2 regions of the Paenibacillus sp. J22P165 genome follow, and region 2 is predicted to be linked to the other one. Evidence: predicted binding sites of a transcription regulator. Region 2 holds the regulator's gene; the other holds the start of a gene.
What was found. The regulator NrdR, encoded in region 2, represses ribonucleotide reductase genes. The targets are predictions, from matches to a motif close to AACACNATATATNGTGTT.
Positions count from the first base shown of each region.

Region 1 (11,855 bases), on a different contig from region 2:
ATATGGATCCCGGCAAACTTCCCTCATGCCATATAATCAGATATAATTAGAAGAAATACGATGGCTAGGCAGGTGGAAGAAATGGAAGTTGTTCGAATATCCCCCAGAGGCTACTGTTATGGGGTTGTTGATGCAATGGCGCTCGCTATGCAAACTGCTAAAAATTTAAATCTTCCGAGACCTATATATATTTTAGGCATGATTGTTCATAATGCGCATGTCACGGATTTCTTCAAAGAAGAAGGCGTTATTACGCTGGATGGCGAGAATCGTCTAGAGATTTTGGAGAAAGTCGAAACGGGAACTGTTATATTCACTGCACACGGGGTTTCTCCTGAAGTTAGACGCATGGCGCGTGACAAAGGTTTAACCGTTGTTGACGCGACATGCCCGGATGTGACAAAGACACACGATTTGATTCGTGAGAAAGTCGCAGATGGTTATGACATTATTTATATTGGTAAAAAAGGACATCCTGAGCCGGAAGGTGCGATCGGCGTAGCTCCTGAACATGTTCATCTTATCGAGAAGCTTGAGGAAGCTGAGTTGCTCAAGCTGAATTCGAATCGCATTATTATTACGAACCAAACAACGATGAGTCAATGGGATATCAAGCATATTATGAATCGCTTATTAGATCTATTTCCAAAAGCCGAAATTCATAACGAAATTTGTTTGGCTACGCAGGTTCGTCAAGAAGCTGTCGCGGAGCAAGCCAAGGAAGTTGATCTTGTTATTGTTGTCGGAGATCCCAAAAGCAACAATTCGAACCGTTTGGCACAGGTTTCGCAAGAGATCGCTGGTGTCATGGCGTACCGAATTTCCGATGTCTCCGAATTGAACTTAGCTTGGTTAGCAAATGTTCGTAAAGTCGGCGTAACCTCTGGGGCTTCCACGCCAACACCGATAACCAAAGAGGTAATTACCTACTTGGAGAACTACGATGCGAAAGATGAAACCAGTTGGGAAATAAAACGTACTATCAATATGAAGAAGCTAATTCCCACTGTTAAATCCAAAGCAGCAAGTACCGTGTAGTTCCTGCTTATTCCACTCGACGGGATTGAAACTAGCATGCAAAGTACTCAGAAGGTGAAAATGATGAAAGCTCGCTACGATTGGAAAAGTACTAAACGTTGGTTTAAGTTCAAATATTTACTTCTTTTACGTGCCAAGGGTGGACCTTCCATGGTAGCAAGGGGATTTTCGATTGGTCTATTCGTTGAGATGTTCACATTACCGACAGCAGGATTTGCGTTTGTTCTTATTTTTCCTTTGGTTTATCTATTGAGAGCGAACTTGCCTGCAGCTTTAATTGGCTTTGTGTTCGGTAAAGTCATCTATATACCTTTTTCCATTCTTAATAAGCAGGTCGGGGAATATTTAGTGCCGAAGCATTTTAAGATCTATCTGATTCACCATCTACCGCATCTGCTCTCTAATATAATTCGCAGTGGTTTGGATTTAATTGTCGGTGGGATGGTCGTTGGTCTTTTTCTTGGTATTATTGCTTATTTCCCTGTCGTGCTCCTACTTAAATACCATACGAATCGCCGTAAAGAAAAGCGTAGAATCCGTAAGGATCAATTAGCTCCTGCGGAAACAAAAGAATAGTAAATAAATTTGCGCTTGACGAAATATCGTCAAGCGTTGTATATTTGCTTTAGTGGTTAAAAGCATAAAAGCGTAGAAGCGAACAAGCGTTGAAGTGTGTTAGTAAAATTTATTATAAATTATCCCATATCATAGGAATTAGGAGCGTGGATCACATGATCGCAATTACATCCAACAAAACGTCAGATGAGCGTATTCAGGAAATTGTCCAATTTATCGAGAAGCAAGGGGTTCAAGCTCATGTATCTAAAGGTGAGGATCGCACAGTAATTGGCATCATCGGTCAAGCGGATCCGAAGTTAGCCGAACAGCTTCGTCAGATGTCTGGTGTAGAGCAAGTAGTCAAAATTTCGAAATCATACAAGTTGGCTAGCCGCGATTTCCACCCAGCCGATACTGTTATTTCTATTAAAGGTGTTGAAATCGGTGGCGAACAACTAGTCGTAATGGGTGGACCTTGCGCAGTGGAAACACCAGAACAGATTGATGAGATTGCACGCTTAGTGAAAGCGGCTGGCGGACAGGTGCTTCGCGGCGGTGCTTTCAAACCAAGAACAGGTCCTTACAGCTTCCAAGGTGTCGGCGTTGAAGGTTTGATCATGATGGCTGAAGCAGGTAAGAAACATGGTCTACTTACCATTACAGAAGTAATGACGCCGGAGTACGTAGATGTCTGTGCGCAATACGCGGACATTCTACAAGTAGGAACACGTAATATGCAGAACTTTGATCTTCTTCGCAAATTAGGTACGATTCAAACACCTGTATTGCTGAAACGTGGATTTAGCTCTACTTATGATGAATTCTTGAACGCAGCTGAATACATTCTTGCTGGCGGTAATCCGAACGTTATGCTTTGTGAACGCGGAATCCGTACATTCGAGACTTACACACGTAACACGTTAGATTTATCGGCGATTCCTGTGCTTAAACAATTAAGTCACTTGCCGGTCATCTCCGATCCAAGTCATGGAACAGGACGCAGAGAGCTTGTAGTGCCAATGACGAAGGCATCTGTTGCAGCTGGTGCGGATGGATTAATTATTGAAATGCACACGGACCCTGATAATTCAATGACAGGCGACGGAGTACAGTCTTTGTTCCCAGATCAATTTGCGCACTTGCTGAATGATCTTGAGAAGCTGGCGCCATTGCTAGGTAAGAAGTTTGATACGAAGAAAGAGCCTATTTTGGCCTAATATACGGATTCACAAGAACGGATTTCCCAAGAAATAGGGGAATCCGTTTCCTGTTTTTGGATATATGAGAACTATGTGAAATTGTGTAAGCATAGCTTACACATCTTTAAAAAATACCTGACATAAGTATTGACTGTCTTAGAGGAATCGCTATATAATATGTGAAAGAAAACAAGCAAAAGTTGAACATTAATCATGCAAAGTACGTTGAATGTACGGAAATGGGAGGGTTTTTTAAATGTCAGTTCAAAACGTGTTGAACCTTATCAAGGAAAAAAATATTGAGTGGGTAGATTTTCGTTTCGTTGGTCTTTCCGGTAAAGCGCAACATATCTCTTTGCCTTCTACAGAAGTAGATGAAGAAACATTCGTAAATGGCGTAGCTTTTGACGGTTCATCCATCCCAGGATTCCGTGGTATTGAACAATCTGACATGGTAATGATGCCAGATACGGAAACTGCGTATGTAGATCCTTTCACAGCACACCCTACACTAGTAATTATGAGCAACATCCATACACCTGAAGGCGACCGTTATGACCGTGATCCACGTAGCATCGCTCAAAAGGCTGAAGAGTATTTGCAAACAACTGGTGTTGGTACAACTGCATACTTCGCACCAGAATCCGAATTCTTCATTTTTGATGATGTACGTTTCGAAAATGGCATGAACAAATCTTACTTCGAAGTTGACTCCGAAGAAGCTGGTTGGAACACAGGCCGTAAAGAAGAAGGCGGTAACCTTGCTTATAAAGTTCCAGTTAAAGGCGGTTACGTTCCAGTAGCTCCAATCGATTCTCAACAAGATATCCGTTCCGAAATGTGTAATAAGCTTGCTGACGCAGGTCTACGCATCGAACGTCATCACCACGAAGTGGCAACAGCTGGTCAAGCTGAAATCAACTTCCGTTTTGACACATTGACTAAAACAGCAGACAACCTGCTTAAATACAAGTACATCGTTGCTAACACAGCGAGAGAATACGGTAAAGTAGCTACTTTCATGCCGAAACCACTATTTGGTGACAACGGTAGCGGAATGCACGTTCATATGTCCATTTTCAACGAAGGTAACCCTTTGTTCTACGAAAAAGGCGCATATGCTAACCTTTCCGAAATGGCTATCAACTACATCGGTGGTATCCTGTATCACGCACCAGCGTTGATCGCGATCACGAACCCAAGTACAAACTCCTTCAAACGTCTAGTTCCTGGTTACGAAGCTCCGGTAAACCTTGTATTCTCCAAAGGTAACCGTTCTGCAGCAGTTCGTATTCCAATCGCAGCTGTGACACCAAAAGGTTGCCGTATTGAGTTCCGTACACCTGATAGCACAGCTAACCCATACCTTGCTTTCGCAGCAATGTTGATGGCTGGTCTTGACGGTATCAAAAAGAAAATCGATCCACGTGCTCTTGGATACGGTCCTTTCGATACTAACATCTATGAAATGTCAGATGCTGAGAAAGCTGAAATCCGCAGCGTTCCTGGTACATTAGACGAAGCTTTGGATGCTCTTGCAGCGGATTCCGACTTCTTGCTTGAAGGCGGCGTATTCACACAAGACTTCATCGATAACTACATCGACTTGAAACGCGGCGAAGCGAAACAAGTTGCAATCCGTATTCACCCGCACGAGTACAACCTTTACTTCGATTGCTAATCTTTAGCACTTATAGAGTATGATCATAGAAACTGCCCCTTCATAGGACGCTATGGAGGAGCAGTTTTCTTTTTATTAATTACTAAACATAAGTATATACAAAGTATAATTGTCAGGTATAATTAGCGAGAGATGTTTACAAAGGAAGGATGAAATTAATGAAAATTACGATTGTTGCGGGAAGTAATCATAGCGCTGCTACAAGTACACGACTTGCCGCATATATTCAGCAGTTGGCTATGCAGGAACAACATGATGTAGCACTCCTAGATCTATACCGAACACCTTTACCGTTCTATTCGCCTGAAGATGAAGGGGACACTCACCCAGCCTTGGAGGCATTTAAACATGCGATGCTGTCCGCCGATGCGATTGTACTAGCAACCCCAGAATATCACAGCGGTATGTCGGGAGTATTGAAAAATGCGCTCGATCATGTTGGACAAGATCATTTCAAGAATAAAGCTGTGCTATCTATTAGCTCCTCTGGTGGAGCAGTTGCTGTCAGCTCGCTGACACAGATGCAGACGACGGTCCGCAATCTACACGGAATAAACTGTCCGGAATGGATTTCCATTGGTGGGGATCAACGGAAGAGCTTCCGTGTAGATGCTAGTTACGAAGACATTCAACCCGATATCGATAAGAGAATACGTCGTGTAGTCGGATCTTTCCTTACGCTTGCTGAGCAACTTTCGGGACGAGCATAAATGTAACGCATAGGTATACATATCAAAAAAGGACCAAGTCACTAGACTTGGCCTTTTTGTATTTCTACACACTTTTGACACATTTATATGGTACAGTATGGTAAAAAATGAACGGTGGGGAGAATATGGGAGCCCAGTGGACAAACACAGAAGTTGTTCATTTGTTACGGCGTGCAGGTTTTGGTTCAACGAAAGAGGAGGTTGCGGCTTGCTTGTCGTTAGGCAGGGAAGAAACGGTTCGGCGTTTAGTCAGGGGTGAGAAATTGCTTGATAAAGCACCGGATCCCGTTCTTTTCGATCAATTTCATACGGATGGTAAGAAGACCTTAGACCCGTTGCAACTCGTGGATCAGCAGATATATTGGCTTTATCGCATGGTCAATTCCCCTACGCCGCTCATTGAGAAGATGACGCTGTTTTGGCATGGGCATTTCGCGACGGCGAATTACAAGGTGAGGGATGCTTCGCTTATGGCGAAGCAAAATGAACTTTTTCGAACACATGCCCTGGGGAACTTTAAAGAGCTGCTCACTGAAATCGGCAAGGACCCTGCCATGATGATTTGGCTGGATGTGAATCAGAACAAGAAGGGCAAGCCGAATGAAAATTATGCCCGTGAGGTGATGGAGCTATTCACGCTGGGTATCGGCCATTATACCGAGACGGATGTGAAGGAGTCGGCGCGGGCGTTCACTGGCTGGTCGTACAATAAGAACGAACATAAAGTGAACTATAATGCGAAGCAACACGATAACGATGCCAAAACATTGCTGGGAGAAAGCGGTAAGTTAGATGCAGATGATGTGATTGACATTTTATTTCATCAAAAAGCATTGCCATTGTTCTTAGCTGTTAAGTTGTTGCACTATTTTGCAACCGATACACCTTCGGATAGCTGGGTTCAGAGCCTAGCAGCATTAATCACGCAAAAGCAAACCGTGGGGGAAGTGCTGCAAGAACTATTCCTATCCGATGAATTCTACGCAGAGAATCATAGGATGGCGCTCATCAAAACACCGGCTGATTATGTAGCTGGTATTCTCAAATGCTGCAAGCTCTCTGTCGCCAAGGGGCATGCACAAGCGATGCGGAAGATGGGCCAGGAACTATTCGTACCTCCTGACGTTGCAGGCTGGAGAGGCGGCGCCACATGGCTCACAACGAATTGCTTATTGGCCAGATATCAGTTCGCGGAGGGTATTGCGAAGCAAATGAACGGACAACAGCTGAGCGCGCCAGAAATGAAACCTGATCAAGGAGAATCCTCATTGGCATGGGCGAAGATTTATGCAGAGCGCATGGGGATTACAGATTTATCGGAACAAACACAGCGAAGTTTAAGTGCTTATGCAGACGATACCATTGTACATAACGCGCAAGTGAAGCAAAAGCTGACAGGTTTGCGTGGTCTATTGCAGCTTGTATTGATCAGTCCAGAAGCTCAAATGAAATAGGGGGGAACTTTGTGAAATTAACGAGAAGAGATTTTCTGATCAAAGGTACGGCGTTATTCGCAACCCTGGGGCTTGGCGGTGCACTGTTCACAGAAACAGGGAAATCCCTATGGGCTGGTAGTTCCGAATCCGACGTGGATGACCCGGTGCTAGTTGTTGTGCAATTAAGCGGCGGGAATGACGGCATCAATACGTTGATTCCATATGGACAAGGCATATACTATGATACGCGCCCAACGCTGGCGTATGCGCAAAAAGAAGTCTTGACCCTTAATAATCAAGTTGGCCTGCATCCCAGTCTCGCGGGCTTAGCGGCGTTGTATAAGTTAGGCAAAATGGCTATTATACAAGGAGTTGGTTATCCCGAGCCTAATCGTTCCCACTTTCGCTCTATGGAGATCTGGCAAACGGCAGAACCTGCAAAGATGAGCCGCAGCGGCTGGTTGGCCAGATACGCGGAGTCTTCCTTGCAGCATAATCCAAACCCGCTCAAAGTGATTCAAATTGGCGGTTCAGGCAGCAAAGCATTCGCCTCAGATCAATCCAGCTTTCCCGTGATTCAATCCCTGGAATCCTATCATGTATTTGATCCTAAGACGGCACTCATGGACAAGAATAGAATAACCAAAGCCTTCTTGGATATGTATGGGGCATCCAATCCGTTGGAACAGCTGCGCGTTGCATCAACCAGAGGGTCAGAAGCCTATAAGAGCGTCGAAGCGATTCAATCACTTGCCGCCACCTATACAAAGAAAATAGAGTACCCGAATTCGAATTTTGCTAGAGATTTGCAACTCGTGACGAAGCTAATGGCTGGAAAGTCGGGTACGCGACTCTTCAATGTAGAGGTGGGTGGATTTGATGATCATGCGGATGAAAAGCAGCAGCATGCACAAATGCTTACTCAAGTCGATGAAGGGCTGACGGCCTTCTACCAGGATTTGCAGGCTCAAGGATTACAGGATCGTGTGGCTGTGATGGTATTTTCGGAGTTCGGACGTCGCGTGAAAGAGAACGGAAGCGGTGGGACAGACCACGGTACAGCGGCGCCGATGTTCGTTATTGGCGGTAAAGTAAAAGGCGGGCTGTATGGCGCCTATCCCAACTTGAGTAACCTAGACAATGATGATTTAAAATATGAGGTGGATTTCCGATCCGTCTATAGCACGTTAGTTGACTCGTGGTTAAAAGGAGATACAACCAGCGTGCTGGGCAAATCTTATGAGAATTTAAAGTTCATATAATGAGAGATAGAAGGCGGTGCACGCTTGGAATTAGCGGCAATATCAGATCATATCGCGGAGGGGCTGCAAATTCTCTTCGTTGGTTATAACCCGAGTATTCGATCTGGCGAAACGGGGCATCATTATGCGAATCCGAGTAATCGATTCTATCGCATCCTGCTGCAAGCGGGTTTAACGCCCAGGCTCTACAAACCGCAAGAGGATGGCGATCTCCTTCAAATCGGGTACGGCTTCACAAATATCGTAGCACGCCCCTCTCTAACCGCAGCGGAAATCACGGCGGAGGAGTATCGAGAGGGCAGACGTATTTTGAAAGCGAAAATTGACTACTACCGACCTAAGGTCGTGTGCTTTGTGGGGAAAGGTGTTTATGAGCAGTATAGCGGCCGCAGAGGCATCGTATGGGGGATTCAACCGAATCCTATGGTAGACGGTGTTGTCGATTATGTATGCCCGTCTTCGAGCGGTCTTGTTCGGATGAAGCTGGAGGAAATGGTTGCGATTTACAGCGGTATTCGACCTGCGCTTGGAGAGCTTGTTTGAGGTTTTACTTGATGCTTGATCAGAATATTGCTATCATAGCCATAATACAAAAGCAAAGGTGTGGTCACTCATGGGAAACAGGGCCTTTAACTTTAACGCAGGGCCTGCGGCGTTACCGCTCGAAGTACTTCAAAGAGCGCAAGAGGAGTTTGTTGATTTTAAGGGTATTGGCATGTCCATCATGGAAATTTCTCACCGTAGTTCGGAATATGAGCAAGTACATAATGAAACTCAAACGTTATTGAAACGTATTTTTGGTATTCCTGATGGGTACCAAATTCTCTTTTTGACAGGTGGGGCGAGCTCTCAGTTCTCCATGATCCCTATGAATTTCTTGAAGGCTGGCAAGGTTGGCAGCTATGTGCTGACAGGTGCTTGGGCTGAGAAAGCTGTACAAGAAGCGGCACTATTCGGAGAAGTTTCTCTTGCAGCTAGTTCGAAAGAACAGAAATTCATGAAAATTCCTGCATTGAGCGACATTAACCTAGATCCGAATTCAGCTTACTTGCACATCACGTCCAATGAGACGATTGAAGGTGCACAATTCCAAAGTTTCCCGGAAACAGGCAACATTCCTCTGATTGGTGACATGTCTAGTGATATTTTGAGCCGCCCGGTAGATGTGTCGAAGTTCAGCATGATCTATGCGGGAGCACAGAAGAACCTTGGACCGTCTGGTGTGACCGTTGCGATCATTAAAGACGATCTTCTTCAAGATCTGCCTAAAACGATTCCAACGATGATGCGCTACGAGACGCACAGCAAAAACAATTCACTTTACAACACGCCGCCAGCGTACTCCATCTATATGGTGAATCTGGTGTTGAAATGGATTGAGGAGCAAGGCGGATTAACAGTAATTGAGAAGAATAATGTAGAAAAATCAGGGCTTATCTATAGCGCAATTGATAGCAGCAATGGCTTCTATCGCGGTCCGGTGGATCTAAGCAGCCGTTCTATGATGAACATTACGTTCCGATTGCAAGATGAAGAGTTGGAGAAGAAGTTCATTAAAGAAACCGAACAGCAAGGGTTCGTTGGATTGAAAGGTCACCGCAGCGTGGGTGGTTTACGTGCTTCTACGTATAACGCAGTCCCTTACGCATCTTGTAAAGCACTAGCTGAATTCATGACGGATTTCCAACAACGCAACAGTTGAGTTATTGAGTTAAGCTATTCATGGCACCCTCGTGTGCGCATGGATAGCTTTTTTTTGTCGGAGGCATAGAGTTTCAATCGAAGTGTTCTGAAGCCTCTAGAGGGTCTCTGAGAAGGTTTAAAGAGGGTGAATGAGAGAGAAGTTGCAACTAGATCTAGTAGGTGATAATGGTCCTAGGCATTTCGACATTTCTGAAAAAATCAAGTGAAAAATTAAAATATTTTTTCTAAACCTATCGAGCCACGCCCCGTCTAGGATCTGGTGTTTTGGAAATGTAAATAGGCCGTTTTGCTCGTTGACAAACACAATATATTGATATAAATTTGAATCTATCAACTAGATGTCGTGATGAAAAGCGCATTGCGAGATTGCTGGCTGAAGGCTCAAATAGCGCCGGAAACCAAGTGAAACCGCAGGTTTTAAGCTTTTTTGACCGCGTACGGAGTTAATTGGAAAACGCAGATTCTGTCGATTACAGGGTAGTATCACCCACGAGTGACAGACGATAGAATGAGCTTCTTTACTACATATAGGTTACTAGCACGTGTTGGCACAAGATAGAGAGAATTGAAAATGATAGGAGACGGAAGCTATGATAATTGCTTACGATTCGAAGACTGGAAATGTTCGCCGTTTTATTGCGAAACTCCAAATGCCTGCAGTTCAAATTGAGGAAGCGATGACGATGGACGAGCCATTCGTTCTCGTGACGTACACAACTGGTTTTGGTCAAATTCCTCCCAAGGTAGCTTCTTTCCTAGAAAGTAATTCTTCTCGTCTTCAAGGCGTAGCAGCTAGCGGTAATCGCAACTGGGGTGATGGCTTCGCCAAAAGCGCAGATACGATCTCTGCACTTTACGATGTTCCCGTTTTAACGAAATTCGAATTATCTGGCACCAAAAATGATGTAGAACGATTTGTTCAGGGGGTACAAGCAATTGCGGCACATTGAACTTAATAATGAATTAATGCAACGCGGTACGGATGGTTTCTTCCAATTAGAGAAGGATAAAGAAGCTGTAGAAGTGTTTATGAAGGAAGTCCACAGCAAAAGCCTCACGTTCCCCGATACCTCTTCGAAGGTTCGTTACATGATCGACAATAACTTCTACGAAAACGTATATGACAAATACACCGAAGATGAAGTGAACAGCGTCTACCAAATTGCACATGACAATCAATTCAAGTTTGCTTCGTATATGGCAGCTTCGAAATTTTATACAGATTATGCTTTACGCAGTGATGATAAGACGTTGTACCTGGAGCATTTCCCAGATCGCGTAGCGATTGTAGCTCTGTACTTAGGTCGCGGAAACGCCGAGACAGCTCGCGTGCTTGCGGTATCCATGATGGAGCAGCGCTTGCAGCCAGCGACACCTACATTCTTGAACGCAGGTAAGAGTCGTCGAGGGGAAATGGTTTCTTGCTTCTTGTTGGAAATGGACGATTCCTTAAACTCCATCAACTATGTGCTCGCAACATGCATGCAGCTTTCCAAAATTGGCGGCGGGGTTGCCGTGAATTTATCCAAGCTTCGCGGGCGCGGTGAAACGATTAAAGGCGTTGAGGGCGCAGCGAAAGGTATTATCCCTGTTCTTAAGCTGATGGAGGATGCGTTCTCCTACGCGGATCAAATGGGGCAACGTAAGGGCTCAGGCGCGGCGTATTACAACATTTTTGGCTGGGATGTATTGGAATTCCTGGATAGTAAGAAAATTAACGCGGATGAGAAATCTCGTCTGAAAACTCTTTCGATCGGACTTATTGTTCCGAATAAGTTTTATAAGCTGGCGGAGGAAAACAAGCCTCTACATATTTTTGCACCTTACACTGTTCTTCAAGCTTATGGCAAGCATCTCGATGATCTTGATATGGATGAGATGTATGATGAACTACTAGCGAATCCGAAAGTGAAAAAGAAAGTCGTCATGCAGGCACGTGATATGCTGACCAAAATTGCGACAACTCAACTGGAATCCGGTTATCCATATATGATGAATCGTACGAATGCGAATAAGGATCATGCTCTGAAAGGGATTGGGACGATCAAGATGTCCAATCTTTGTACAGAGATATTCCAATTGCAGGAAACATCTGAAATTAATGATTACGGGCAAGAAGATGTCATTCTTCGCGATATTAGCTGTAACCTAGCTTCTATGAACATTGCAAATGTCATGGATCGTAAGAAGTTGCGCGAAACCGTCCATGAAGGCATGATTGCCCTAACTTCGGTGAGTGATATGACGACGATCAGCAATGCGCCAGG
Region 1 covers NZ_JCAUAP010000001.1:654,816-666,670, forward strand. The annotation lists gene AC58QM_RS02920 (sensor histidine kinase) at 1-36, shown strand, start outside; gene AC58QM_RS02925 (4-hydroxy-3-methylbut-2-enyl diphosphate reductase) at 82-1,038, shown strand; gene AC58QM_RS02930 (DUF2062 domain-containing protein) at 1,075-1,614, shown strand; gene aroF (3-deoxy-7-phosphoheptulonate synthase) at 1,770-2,813, shown strand; gene glnA (type I glutamate--ammonia ligase) at 3,052-4,476, shown strand; gene AC58QM_RS02945 (NADPH-dependent FMN reductase) at 4,635-5,186, shown strand; gene AC58QM_RS02950 (DUF1800 domain-containing protein) at 5,312-6,640, shown strand; gene AC58QM_RS02955 (DUF1501 domain-containing protein) at 6,652-7,884, shown strand; gene AC58QM_RS02960 (mismatch-specific DNA-glycosylase) at 7,909-8,427, shown strand; gene serC (3-phosphoserine/phosphohydroxythreonine transaminase) at 8,498-9,586, shown strand; gene nrdI (class Ib ribonucleoside-diphosphate reductase assembly flavoprotein NrdI) at 10,179-10,538, shown strand; gene nrdE (class 1b ribonucleoside-diphosphate reductase subunit alpha) at 10,525-11,855, shown strand, end outside.
Region 1: a site for NrdR is predicted at 9,888-9,905, ahead of nrdI (class Ib ribonucleoside-diphosphate reductase assembly flavoprotein NrdI). Genes of this name have one in related genera too.

Region 2 (11,855 bases):
TGCATACTCACTTTGGCTGTAAGATACAAATTGCCATATTGCTCAGCTTTATCCGCGTCGCCGGTAACCCGATGTATCTTCTCCGCCGCAAACAAGGCACGGCAATACAAGGCCAAATCATACAGCACTTCGCCTTCGCGATAGACGTTGTCCACCCAGTCTCGGCGATTATCCGGCTTCTTCGACAGCGACGTGCCTGCATGTTCATCAATATGTCGCAGCAAGTAACCGATGCTATTTGCCATATGCGATTTAATAGTTCGGCCATTCACATGTTCATCCAATAACGCGAAGTCGTGCGTCCAAGCCAAATAATCATGAATCATCAGGACGAAAAAGGAAGGTGAATCAAAATGGTCCGGCCAAAACGGCTCATACTTCCCACTTTCCTGATGATAGATTACTGCGCTCGGACATTCACCGTCTGCTCCAATTCCATGTGCCAAGGTCAGAATCTGCCCCCGCACTCGTTCTGGATGATAGGGCAGGCTAGGGGTCAGTGTCCAATAACCGTCTCTGAAATAGGTCCGAGGCGGACTTTGATAATCGATTCCAGCAAAATAGCCCTTAAATCCTTCACCTAAATCCTTATAAGAGGAAATGGATGCGTTCAAACTATAGCTATATAAGGCATTCAATTCCTCATCTGCTGAGTGAAAGGTTTCCTTCAACCAAGTAGTAGCATCGTCGATTTCCGCATCATGCGCTTGCCAACTTGCTAAATCATGTTCAGCCTTTGCCTGATTATACCCATGGTTTGCTGCGCTTAGCAGCCAGACAATTTGCTGTGTCTCGCCTGGTTGAATCGTGATTTCATGATGTAAATTCAAGCGATTCTCCTCGCTCAGCACGAACGAAGTCTCTACGTTACTTGCCGCATGGACAATGAAATCCTCCGCCAATTGGAACTCAAAATACCGCTGGTCCACGGTGTGAAACGAAGCCACTGCTCGTCTAGTCTCGCCGTGCTGTCTAAGCTTCTCCATATGATAAGAGACCATATCGACTTCAAAACCCACATGCAAGTCCAACTTGGCTGGGTCAGCCCCTTCATTTTGAACGTCATATACGACAAAAAGAACATTCTCATTCGGATGACTAAACAAAGCCACACGCATACGTGTGTCCGCAAAAGCTTCATACGTGATTTGCTGCTTTTTGCCCATACAAATGACTTGCTTCGTTAAAGTAAGCGGCAGCGGCTGACCATTCAGGGTCCAACCCGCGTACCAGGAACCTTCCTTCACGATTTTCCACTTGCCTGCTACAGAATATTTACTTATACCGCCAACACCATCAAATTGCCCCATCAATTGATCGTTCGCAATATCATAAGGCACAGGCAGACTGCTGTCCCCTATGGAGCTGGAGCCTCCCCAAATCGGTACATGTTTCATAACTTTCTGGGTCCCTCCTAACTGTTCGCGCCTCTAAGCTTCTTCTCGGAGGATTGGTATTTTTTCAGACAAATGTATGCGATGAGCAAAATCAAAATCGGTAAGCCTCCGATAAGGAAGCGGAATCCATAAATGGCGCTAGTAACCTGGACTTCTTTATCCGCATCATACCCGCTTGTCGCGAAGAAAATACCCATAATCCCATATTGAATAGACATCCCGATACGAATAATAAAGCCATTCACGCCATAATACATCCCCTCACGACGACGACCCGTTTGCTGAGCATCGAAGTCAACAACATCGGAAAGGAGTACATGCAAGGACAACATGAAGCCAGAAACCGGAATACCTAGTAAAGCTCCTATGATAATAACCATGACAGATGAATCGGCAAAAAGGAAACCTAGTGAGATGATCGCGTACAACACCGACGAGATCATCGCAACACGCACCGTCGATAAGCGCACACCGCTTTTCGCCCAAATGAACGACATCGGAATCGCCACGATAAACACGGCACCAAGGAATAAGGAGTTTTGCGTTCCATTTAATACCACGACATATTTCGTGTAAAAAGCCGTTAACGAAACGAACATCGTTGTCGTCAATTGAATCAATAAATTCGCTACGACGTAGGAATTGAACAGCTTATTTTTGAACGTCTGAACGGTTGCTTCTTTGAAATGAAGGGGTTCTGACTTACTCGCAGCTGGATTCTCGAACGAACCATACAGGGACACATACAAGGAAATGACCGCGATAATTGAAAAAATCCCCGCCATCAGACCCCAGCCTAAAGAGAGCCCTAACGATTTCGCAAGCGCGATACCGATAATCATACCGATGATGCTGAACATTTGTTGGAAAGCCGACACTTGATAGCGATCCTTCTTCGTCTGATACATTTCCGGAAATAAGGCACCGGTATTAAGCCCAATGAATGAATAAATCAAATCAAAGAAGAACGTTAGTGTGAAAAAGTAAACCAACAGCATCGTCGTGCTGCCTGCAGGTGGATTGAAAAGAAAGAAGAAAAGCACACCAAACGGCAAACTTCCGAACAGAATGTACGGAATACGCCTGCCGAAGCGCGTTTTGGTCCGGTCGCTCACATATCCCGCAACCAAATTAAACAGGGCATTCAGGAAACCATAGATGATCATCCCGATCGAAATCGATGTACCCGAAACGTTCAACACTGTAACATAATAGAAAACAGCAATGGCGCTGAACGCTTGCCACAAGACGCTAAGTCCAATTTGATTCGAGCTGTAAGCGAGTTTTTTAGATAGGGATACCATTGGGCTTGCCTCCTTCATAATTTGAACCTGCTTAACTATATAGTGCCGATGGGAAGAAATGCAGCTGGTGCGACGTCAGTACTTTAAATGCTTCTGCATAACCCTTCGCTTCTGGGTTCTGTTTCAACTTACCAAACAGTTGTAGTCCTTGATAGTCAAAATATCCCTTAACCAAGGGCCAATTAAAGTTGTCAAATTGACTCTTATGGGCCAAAATTGAAGTGATCTTCGTTTCCCAATGTGCCGTAACGTCAATAAACGTATTTGGATGCGAAGTCGCATAGAATGCGATTTGCGGCACGTCATACGGCTTAGAACCTGGGAATAGAATCTCATTTGACGAAAAGAGCATCGCTGATGCGACCGCTTTACCAGTTTTGATATGGTCCGGATGTGCTTCATAGGGCATCCATGGATCTACCGTCATCAATAAGTCCGGCTTCTCTTCGCGGATAATTGGAATGAGCTTTGCAAGCAATTCCTCTTCGGTGTAGTTCCCCATGTCCGGTAAATCAAGGGCAATTTGCTTGGACACGCCTAAAATATCACCGGCAGCCAACCGCTCTGCACGTCGAACCGCTGCAATCGCTTCAGGCTCCACTTCGCCAGTTGAACCGCTGCCTCTACCATCGGTTACCGTAATGTAAACGATTTCACAACCACGCTGTGCAAGTTCGTATATCGTACCTGCTGCCCCAACTTCGTTATCATCAGGGTGAGGTTGAACGCATACGACTTTTTTAACATCCAATACATCAGGAAGACCTAATATTCGTCTAATATCCATGTGAAATCCCTCCAATATGTCACATTCTATCATAAAAGGAAGAGAAATGTCGAAAATGTTCCCTCGTGAAATTAGGGAAATTCCTTTATACTTATTGGTAAGAGACGAAGAACGTCCCTGTCCATTTTTCATAATGGCACAGGGGCGTTTTTTCATTGTAATGGAGGGAACTTAACCTATGAGTTTCGAGCATGCGCATGCATTATGGATTGAAAGCCATCTGGAACAGAGAACCGGAGAACGCAGGGGTCGCTTGGATCGCGGACATCAGGAGGCGGAAAGACGATTCTGTCAGGCGGTCTGGTGGGAGCTCCTAGGCAATTTCGATGAGCTGCATCCCGAATTCGAAGTGTTGGATTGGCGGGGACGCTCGTATTTTTGCGATTTCGCCTGGCTGACGAAATTTGTGAAATTGATCATCGAGATCAAGGGATACGGCCCTCATGTGCGAGATATGGACAGACAGAAATATTGCAATGAGCTGAACCGGGAAACCTTTCTAGCAGCGATGGGATATCAAGTGATTTCATTTTCATATGATGATGTTGTCTCACGTCCCGAGCTATGTATCACACTGCTTCGCATGTTCATTAGCCGATTTCAGGTAATCAGCTCGCCTGTCAGTCTGGACTCTGTGATGGAGAGGGAAATTGTGAGGCTTGCCTATACGCTTGCGCAGCCACTCAGACCAATTGATGTTAGAACACATCTGGGGATCAACTATCGTTCATCTGTTCGAGTCCTCCAATCACTCAGCGACAAAGGATGGTTTATCCCGCACAAAGGAGCCGAAGGCAAACATGTTCTTCGTTATGAGTTAATAAAAAGGGAGTATATTCGTATGATCTGATGCGTTGGTGAGATTGTTTGGATAGATGGGGATGATGGGCAGGTAATGTGTGGGGGCGTGATGAGTGGCATCTGGTGTTCAGTAGCTGATCAGTAACATGTGGCGTGTTAGGTAGCTAGTCAGTGGCTTGGCGGCTCCTCTCCCAAAAATGCAATTAGGCAACCTTTTCTCCTCATTTAGGCCCGAATTTAGTAAATGCGTGCAAATAGGCAACCTTTTTATCGAATTTCAAGAATATCACCTTAAATAACTACAAATTGATGCCTATTTGCATCAATTTCCATTAAATGAAGCAAATCCTGTTTCAAAAGTGCTCTTTTGCATTTTTGGCAGAGCTAGATGACTTGAGTACTTAGAACTCGAGGACTTGTGTGTCCACTCTAGTTCAGCTACTTTGCTACATCGGGCACAAGTATGTTGCCTCCACTTCCACTCACACCCGCACACCCCCACCAATATTTACCGTCTCACACGATAACTCCCCGTAACTTCACATAATTTCTCTCCAATCCAATTGACATTAAATTTCAGGGATGTTATAAAGTTAGTGTATAGCACTCACAGCGTGCGAGTGCTAATTATATAACCCCTGCTACATATCGAAAGGAGATCTATCCGTGGAAAAGAAACAGTTTCAAGCCGAATCCAAGCGTCTATTGGAAATGATGATCAATTCGATTTACACACAACGTGAAATCTTTCTAAGAGAGCTTATCTCCAACTCCAGCGATGCGATTGACAAAATTTACTACAAAGCACTTACAGACGACTCGCTCGTTTTTGACAAAGATAGTTACTTCATCAAAATTACGGCCGACAAAGACAATCGCATCTTAACGATTCGCGATACGGGGATCGGGATGACGAAAGAAGATCTTGAGAACAACTTGGGGATTATCGCGAAAAGCGGATCTCTTGCTTTCAAGAAAGAGAATGAAGCCAAAGATGGCCACAACATCATCGGTCAATTCGGGGTGGGCTTCTACTCCGCATTCATGGTTGCTGATCACATCGCGGTAACAAGTAAAGCCCTTGGCAGCGACACAGCTTACAAATGGGAATCCGATGGCGCAGACGGATACACGATTGCTCCAGCAGAGAAGGATTCGGTTGGTACGGAGATTGTCCTTTCGATCAAAGCAAATACCGAAGATGACAACTACGACGAATACTTGGACGAATATCGCCTGAAAGCGATTATCAAGAAGTACTCCGATTTCATCCGTTACCCGATTAAAATGGACATCACAAGCAAGCGTCTCAAAGAAGGCAGCGAGAGCGAATTTGAGGACTATCAAGAAGAGCAGCATGTAAACAGCATGGTGCCGATCTGGAGAAAGAACAAAAGCGAGCTTACTCCTGAGGACTACGAGAAGTTCTATCACGAGAAACACTACGGCTTCGACAAACCGCTGAAGCATATTCATGTGAGTGCAGATGGCGCGGTAGTGTATCAAGCGATTCTTTTCATCCCTGAAAACATGCCTTATGACTACTATTCCAAAGAATATGAGAAAGGCTTGGAGCTTTACGCGAACGGCGTTCTCATTATGAATAAATGTGCGGATCTGCTTCCTGACTATTTCTCCTTCGTCAAAGGTATGGTGGATTCCGAGAGCTTATCCCTCAACATCTCCCGCGAGATGTTGCAGCACGATCGTCAGCTCAAATTAATTGCGAAGAATATCTCTAGCAAAATTAAAGGGCAGCTGCAAAGCCTTCTGAAGGACGAGAGAGAGAAATACGAGCAATTCTACAAATCCTTCGGCAGACAGCTTAAATTCGGTGTTTACAGCGACTACGGCACGCATAAAGAGCTTCTGCAGGATCTATTGATGTTCTCCTCTTCCAAGGAGAAACAGCTTGTCACATTGGACGAGTATGTATCCAGAATGCCAGAAGACCAAAAGTACATTTACTATGCTTCGGGTGAGTCGATGGAAAGAATTGATAAGCTTCCGCAAACGGAGCTTGTAACTGATAAAGGTTACGAGATTCTATACTTCACTGATGATATTGATGAGTTTGCAATCAAAATGATCATGACTTACAAAGAGAAGGAATTCAGATCGGTTTCAAGCGGGGACCTTGGTATTGATGTAGAGGATAACCAGAACGATTCGGAATCTGACAAAAAGGAAAATCAAGATCTATTCGATTATATGAATGGCTTATTAGCTGGCAAAGTGACAAGCGTTAAAGCTTCTAAGCGCTTGAGAAAGCATCCTGTATGCTTATCCACAGACGGCGATGTCACCATCGAAATGGAAAAAATCTTGAACGCAATGCCGAACAACCCAAATGTTAAGGCAGAGAAAGTCTTAGAAATCAACGTCAACCATGACGTGTTCGCTTCCTTGAAGGATGCTTTTGAGAAAGATAAAGAGAAACTAAACCTTTACACGGCGCTCTTGTATAATCAAGCCCTTCTTATTGAAGGTTTGCCTTTGCAAGATCCAGTTGAATTTACGAACGATATTTGCAAAATCATGGTGTAAGCATTCATCCAAGCACTGCAACTCTTTTGTTGCGGTGCTTTTTTTTAGCTAAGATGGTTCCGAAGAAGAAACTGGCACTACATGGATATGAGCATGAATAGCTTCTTGTCGATTATAAACATAAGCAAGTAAACGAGCTTGATCAATGCCTAACGCCTTTGCTACCTCAACAATATCTAATTCTTGAATTTTTTTGCTGGATTTTGGGCTATTGACGGACATATGCTTCAACCATCCTTCGAATTAATGTAATTAATAGCACGATAATCCTAACCTGTGATATAGTTTTGATATAAAGACGTTATCGGTATGATAAAGGCAAAACCACTGAAAAGTGGTGACGCAAAGCTAGAGGGACTAAATTGGCAATTCTGATTGTCCAAAATGTCAGCCAGCTACCGCCTCCATCCGATGATGACAGTACGACAAAGGAGGAATCTGTTTCATGAATAAAACGGTGATTGACGGTAATATGAGTCTAGACGTCATGCAATTGATTGACAGCTTGCATCTTCCTGATCATGATATTTTGGACATGTTCTCATTCTCGTTTGGCAGCAATTTATTAACGTCGGATGAAGCCATTCGGTTCATTCACTTTCTTCGAAGTGAACTGGACAAACGCATTCAATAACCGAATTATGCCTTATCGCTAACAAAAATACAGTCGGTTGATGTCAATAGAATTTTTTTTTTTCAAAAGCTCATGAGGGCGCGTCGTTATTGACTTTCCCCCTATGAAGCAGCCAAAGACAGCGCACCATGCGCTGTCTTTTTTTTATTTTTTGTCACATTTCGAAAAAAAACAAATCAATTCGTGTCACCCTCTGAATTTCCCAATCAAACTAGTTTTTTTGAACATATGATATAGCAAGTACTAGAGTTGCATCTACCCCTGCCAAAAGGAGGACAACCATGAGCGAACACTTGATTACACTCCATTTAACAGCGACTAGTGTTGTTTCAGGAACAATTACAACATCTACATCAACAACAACATCTACTACGACAACAACGACGCTTACCCCGCTTGTCAAACGATTTACGGCTAATGTGGTATTAGGAAACATTCTTGGAGGCGTGACTACGATTCTTTCATCTAGCTTTAGAGACGACACAGGAGCTAACTTGCCAACCAATAGTCTGACGGTTCCTGGAAGTAATGGATACTACAATGTATTTGTAAATGGTGTTCTTCAATTAAGCTACTTGACGACTTTAACGACAGCTAGTTTAGTAATTAATACGGGGCTCACCATTGGGGTAACGGTCAACTTAGAAACCTTATCGTTCACAGCCTCCTCGACCTCGACCTCCACTTCAACTTCTACCTCCACCTCAACAACGAACAATCTAGTTGTAACAACAACAGTTAATACTCACTAAACAACTTTCCTTATCAAAAGGTGAACCTAGAAAAGCCGCACCCCCTCATGATACGATCACGAGGTGATGCGGCTTTGTGTCATTTGTGCAGCAGGTGCTACTTATTTGTCCCTAAGTAGACCAACATCATGCTTTCCCAATATTTGCGTTAACTCCTTCAAGAACATATTGATGTCCTTGAATTGCCTATAGACAGAGGCGAAGCGAATGTAGGCCACTTCATCGACGGGGTACAATTGCTCCATCACAATTTCACCAATGCCAAGGCTATCGACTTCGGCATGAGCTGTCGTACGAAGCTGCATTTCGACTTCAGAGACGAGCATCTCTAGCCGCTCCATGGAAACCGGTCTTTTTTCACAAGCACGAATTAAGCCACGTAAAATTTTCTCACGACTAAATTCTTCCCGACTTCCATCTTTTTTAATCACAATTAAAGGTGTTTCTTCAACCATTTCGAAAGTCGTGAATCTTCTTGCGCATTTCTCGCATTCACGGCGACGACGTATGGATTTATTCTCATTGGCAGACCTGGAATCAAGCACTTTCGTACCAGAATGGTCACAGAACGGGCATTTCATTCGCTTTCCTCTCCTTTCTCTCTTGGAAATATCTTTACCAGATGTTACATGTCTTGAAGTTTGACGTTCTGCACACAATAGATTTACCAACCGACAAGGAGGTGAACAGACATGAGCTCAAGCAACACTTTAGTCGTTCCACAAGCTAATGCAGCCTTGGATCAGTTGAAGTACGAGGTAGCTCAGGAGCTAGGTATCGCTATCCCACAAGATGGCTACTATGGCAACATGACTTCTCGTGACACTGGCTCTATTGGTGGTAGCATTACTCGTCGCCTGGTGCAAATCGCAGAACAATCTCTAGCAGGTCAATTCAAGTAATCTTGATTAGCCCAAGCTTTTGATTCTGCCAAACAGGAAGTATTGGACTCTTCGCTCCCCCGGGAGCTAGTCCAATGCTTCTTTGTTTGTGCACAGACCGCTAAGCAGCTCCGTTCTCGTTCCATTGCTCCGTGTACAGCTTCGTATACTTCTCATAATAATACAGCACACGCTGCACATAATGCCGTGTTTCACCAAAAGGAATATCACTGATATTCGACTCGGTTCCATCCCACACTTGATTATTCTTCCATTTATTCACATTGCCTTGTCCTGCATTATACGCCGCGATAGCGTAGATTAGATTCCCATTATAATGCTTGATCAGCCAATTCAGATACCAAGATCCCAGAAAAATATTAATATCTACACGAAGCAAATCTTCTTGCGTATGAGGCCCTAAATTCGTCGATTCAACAATCCATTCAGCGGTATCAGGCATAAGCTGCATAAGCCCTAATGCCCCTTTACTTGATTCTAAATGATATTTATAATTCGTTTCAACTCGAATAATGGCTGCAATTAGAAAAGGGTCTATATTGTGTTTCGCCGCGCTTTGCTTAATCTCCTGCTCAAAGTAGATGGGGTACAGCTTTCTGCCTATAATTGCGCTATTCATGAAGAGGATCATGACAAAAGCAATTAGCAGAATAGCAAACATTCGCTTTTTCCGAAAGAACGTCATGCTAATCCCTTCCCTGCCCAAAACCGCTCTACCCTCATGTTGGTTTCTTCCCAAGTCCCGCTATTATCAATCACAATATCTGCAAGCTTACGCTTCTCTTCAATCGACATCTGTGCATCAAGACGAAGCTGAGCTGTCTCTGCAGACAAGCCATCTCGCTGCATCAATCGTTCCAACTGCAAGTGACGCGGAATATAAACAACCATAATCTCCTCAAACATGGACACCAAATTCGATTCTATGAGTAAAGGAACATCGACCACAACCAGCTTGGTGGGATAGTCCCGTTCATACGTTGTCATCTGCTCGCGCATCCTTGCACGAATAGGGGGATGAAGCAAGCCCTCAAGCTGTTGCCGTGCTTCAGGGGATCCAAAAATGATTTCACCGAGCATCTTACGTTGCAGTGATCCATCGGGTCCAATCACAGCTTGTCCAAATGCAGCAGCAACCTGTTCAAGAACAGGGCTGCCAGGCTCGACAACATCACGAGCAATCTGATCGGCATCGATTAAAAGGGCACCACGGCTAACGAGCATACGGCTAACCGTGCTTTTTCCACAGGCAATACCTCCTGTTAAGCCGATATTCATAATCGCTTCTCTCCTAAAAGTTCATTGATAGTGAACTATAGCATTTTCAAAAGTCCCATGATAATAAGTACACATCCTGGAAGGATAGACAACTTTTTCATCCAGTTCATCTCGGCATATCGGAAACCAATCCGCAAGCCAACTGCAAGCAAAGATCCGCTTGAAATAGAAATAACAGAAGCCGTTAATAACGGCACGAACCCAATCAGAGCAGCACCAATGCCCGCTCCGAAAGCATCCAAAGAGAGCGCTAAGCCGAGTAATGTAGCCTCAGAAGCTGAGATATTCCCTGACTTATCAACATCCGCTATGGAAGGCGTCCGTAATATTTGAATCACAAGGCCAAAACGTTTTAGCTCAATACTCAGAATTTCTTTGGTGCGCTGCAGCGTATCAAACGTCACCGGCTCCACATAACCAGAGTTGCGAATCTCGCTGTAGGGCATGCTGCTGACCACCGCTTGATCTGGCGTATTGGCAGGCTGCTCCTGTTGCGTTTGGTTTTTCTGCCCTTGTCTCATCTGAACAAGAGCCCACACACCAATACCGATAAGGATGAAAGCCCCAATACGTTTGGCAACCCCTGGGGACATAAAGGACGACATCAAAACGCCGATCTGCATCGATGTAAATATAATAATACCAGACCATAGCGATATAATTCCAATTGAGACCAGCGGTATTCGGATTTTGCGTAACCCATACATGACACCAACACCGAAACCGTCCAATGAAACTGCAAAAGCCAAAATGAGCAGAGAAATGACAGGAAGCATACAAACCCTCCTAAGCGTTTTACCTAAATAACAGGCCGCATGGGCTATTACCTAGGCTAAGTACTCCATATCATATGGGGAGGGTACGCTTCTCGTTCCTATTTCTCCGACTTCTTTCCTGACCGCTTGGGCTTAAGTGGCTGACACGTGAGACAAATGTGTGTCCCTCTGCCGCCTACAACTGTTTTTACAATTTCATTCCCACACGTTTTGCAGGGCTGTGATTGTCGTCCATAAATGTTCAATTGGTGCTGGAAAAGGCCGATTTCTCCTTGTCCATTCACATACGATTTAATGGATGATCCGCCCACATCAACCGAATCTTGAAGGGTTCGAATGATTGACTCATGCAACAACGCTAGCTCCTTCTTACTCAGCGAGGAAGCTTCCCTTTCGGGATGAATGCCCGCTAAGAAGAGGGACTCGTCTACATAAATATTCCCGATGCCCACAATATATGCTTGATTGAGCAGCAGCGGCTTGATCTTCGTAGCTCGATGGGCAATGGCACCGCGAAACGCTTCGTACGTGAACGCCTCATCGAGCGGCTCAAGACCGAGTTTAACGAGCGGAGGCTGTGCAAGCTCTTCCCCCTTAGGGAACAGATGCATCGTGCCGAATTGGCGCACATCTTTGTACCGCAGCTCACTTTCATCTGTAAAACGAAACAACACATG
Region 2 covers NZ_JCAUAP010000003.1:364,562-376,416, forward strand. The annotation lists gene AC58QM_RS09345 (amylo-alpha-1,6-glucosidase) at 1-1,397, opposite strand, end outside; gene AC58QM_RS09350 (MFS transporter) at 1,415-2,701, opposite strand; gene AC58QM_RS09355 (PIG-L deacetylase family protein) at 2,733-3,488, opposite strand; gene AC58QM_RS09360 (DUF559 domain-containing protein) at 3,667-4,338, shown strand; gene htpG (molecular chaperone HtpG) at 4,956-6,836, shown strand; gene AC58QM_RS09370 (hypothetical protein) at 6,885-7,058, opposite strand; cyclic di-GMP riboswitch class I at 7,144-7,239, shown strand; gene AC58QM_RS09375 (hypothetical protein) at 7,282-7,470, shown strand; gene AC58QM_RS09380 (DUF4183 domain-containing protein) at 7,752-8,222, shown strand; gene nrdR (transcriptional regulator NrdR) at 8,324-8,803, opposite strand; gene AC58QM_RS09390 (alpha/beta-type small acid-soluble spore protein) at 8,915-9,124, shown strand; gene AC58QM_RS09395 (lytic transglycosylase domain-containing protein) at 9,225-9,809, opposite strand; gene coaE (dephospho-CoA kinase) at 9,806-10,402, opposite strand; gene AC58QM_RS09405 (MntP/YtaF family protein) at 10,438-11,178, opposite strand; gene mutM (DNA-formamidopyrimidine glycosylase) at 11,277-11,855, opposite strand, start outside.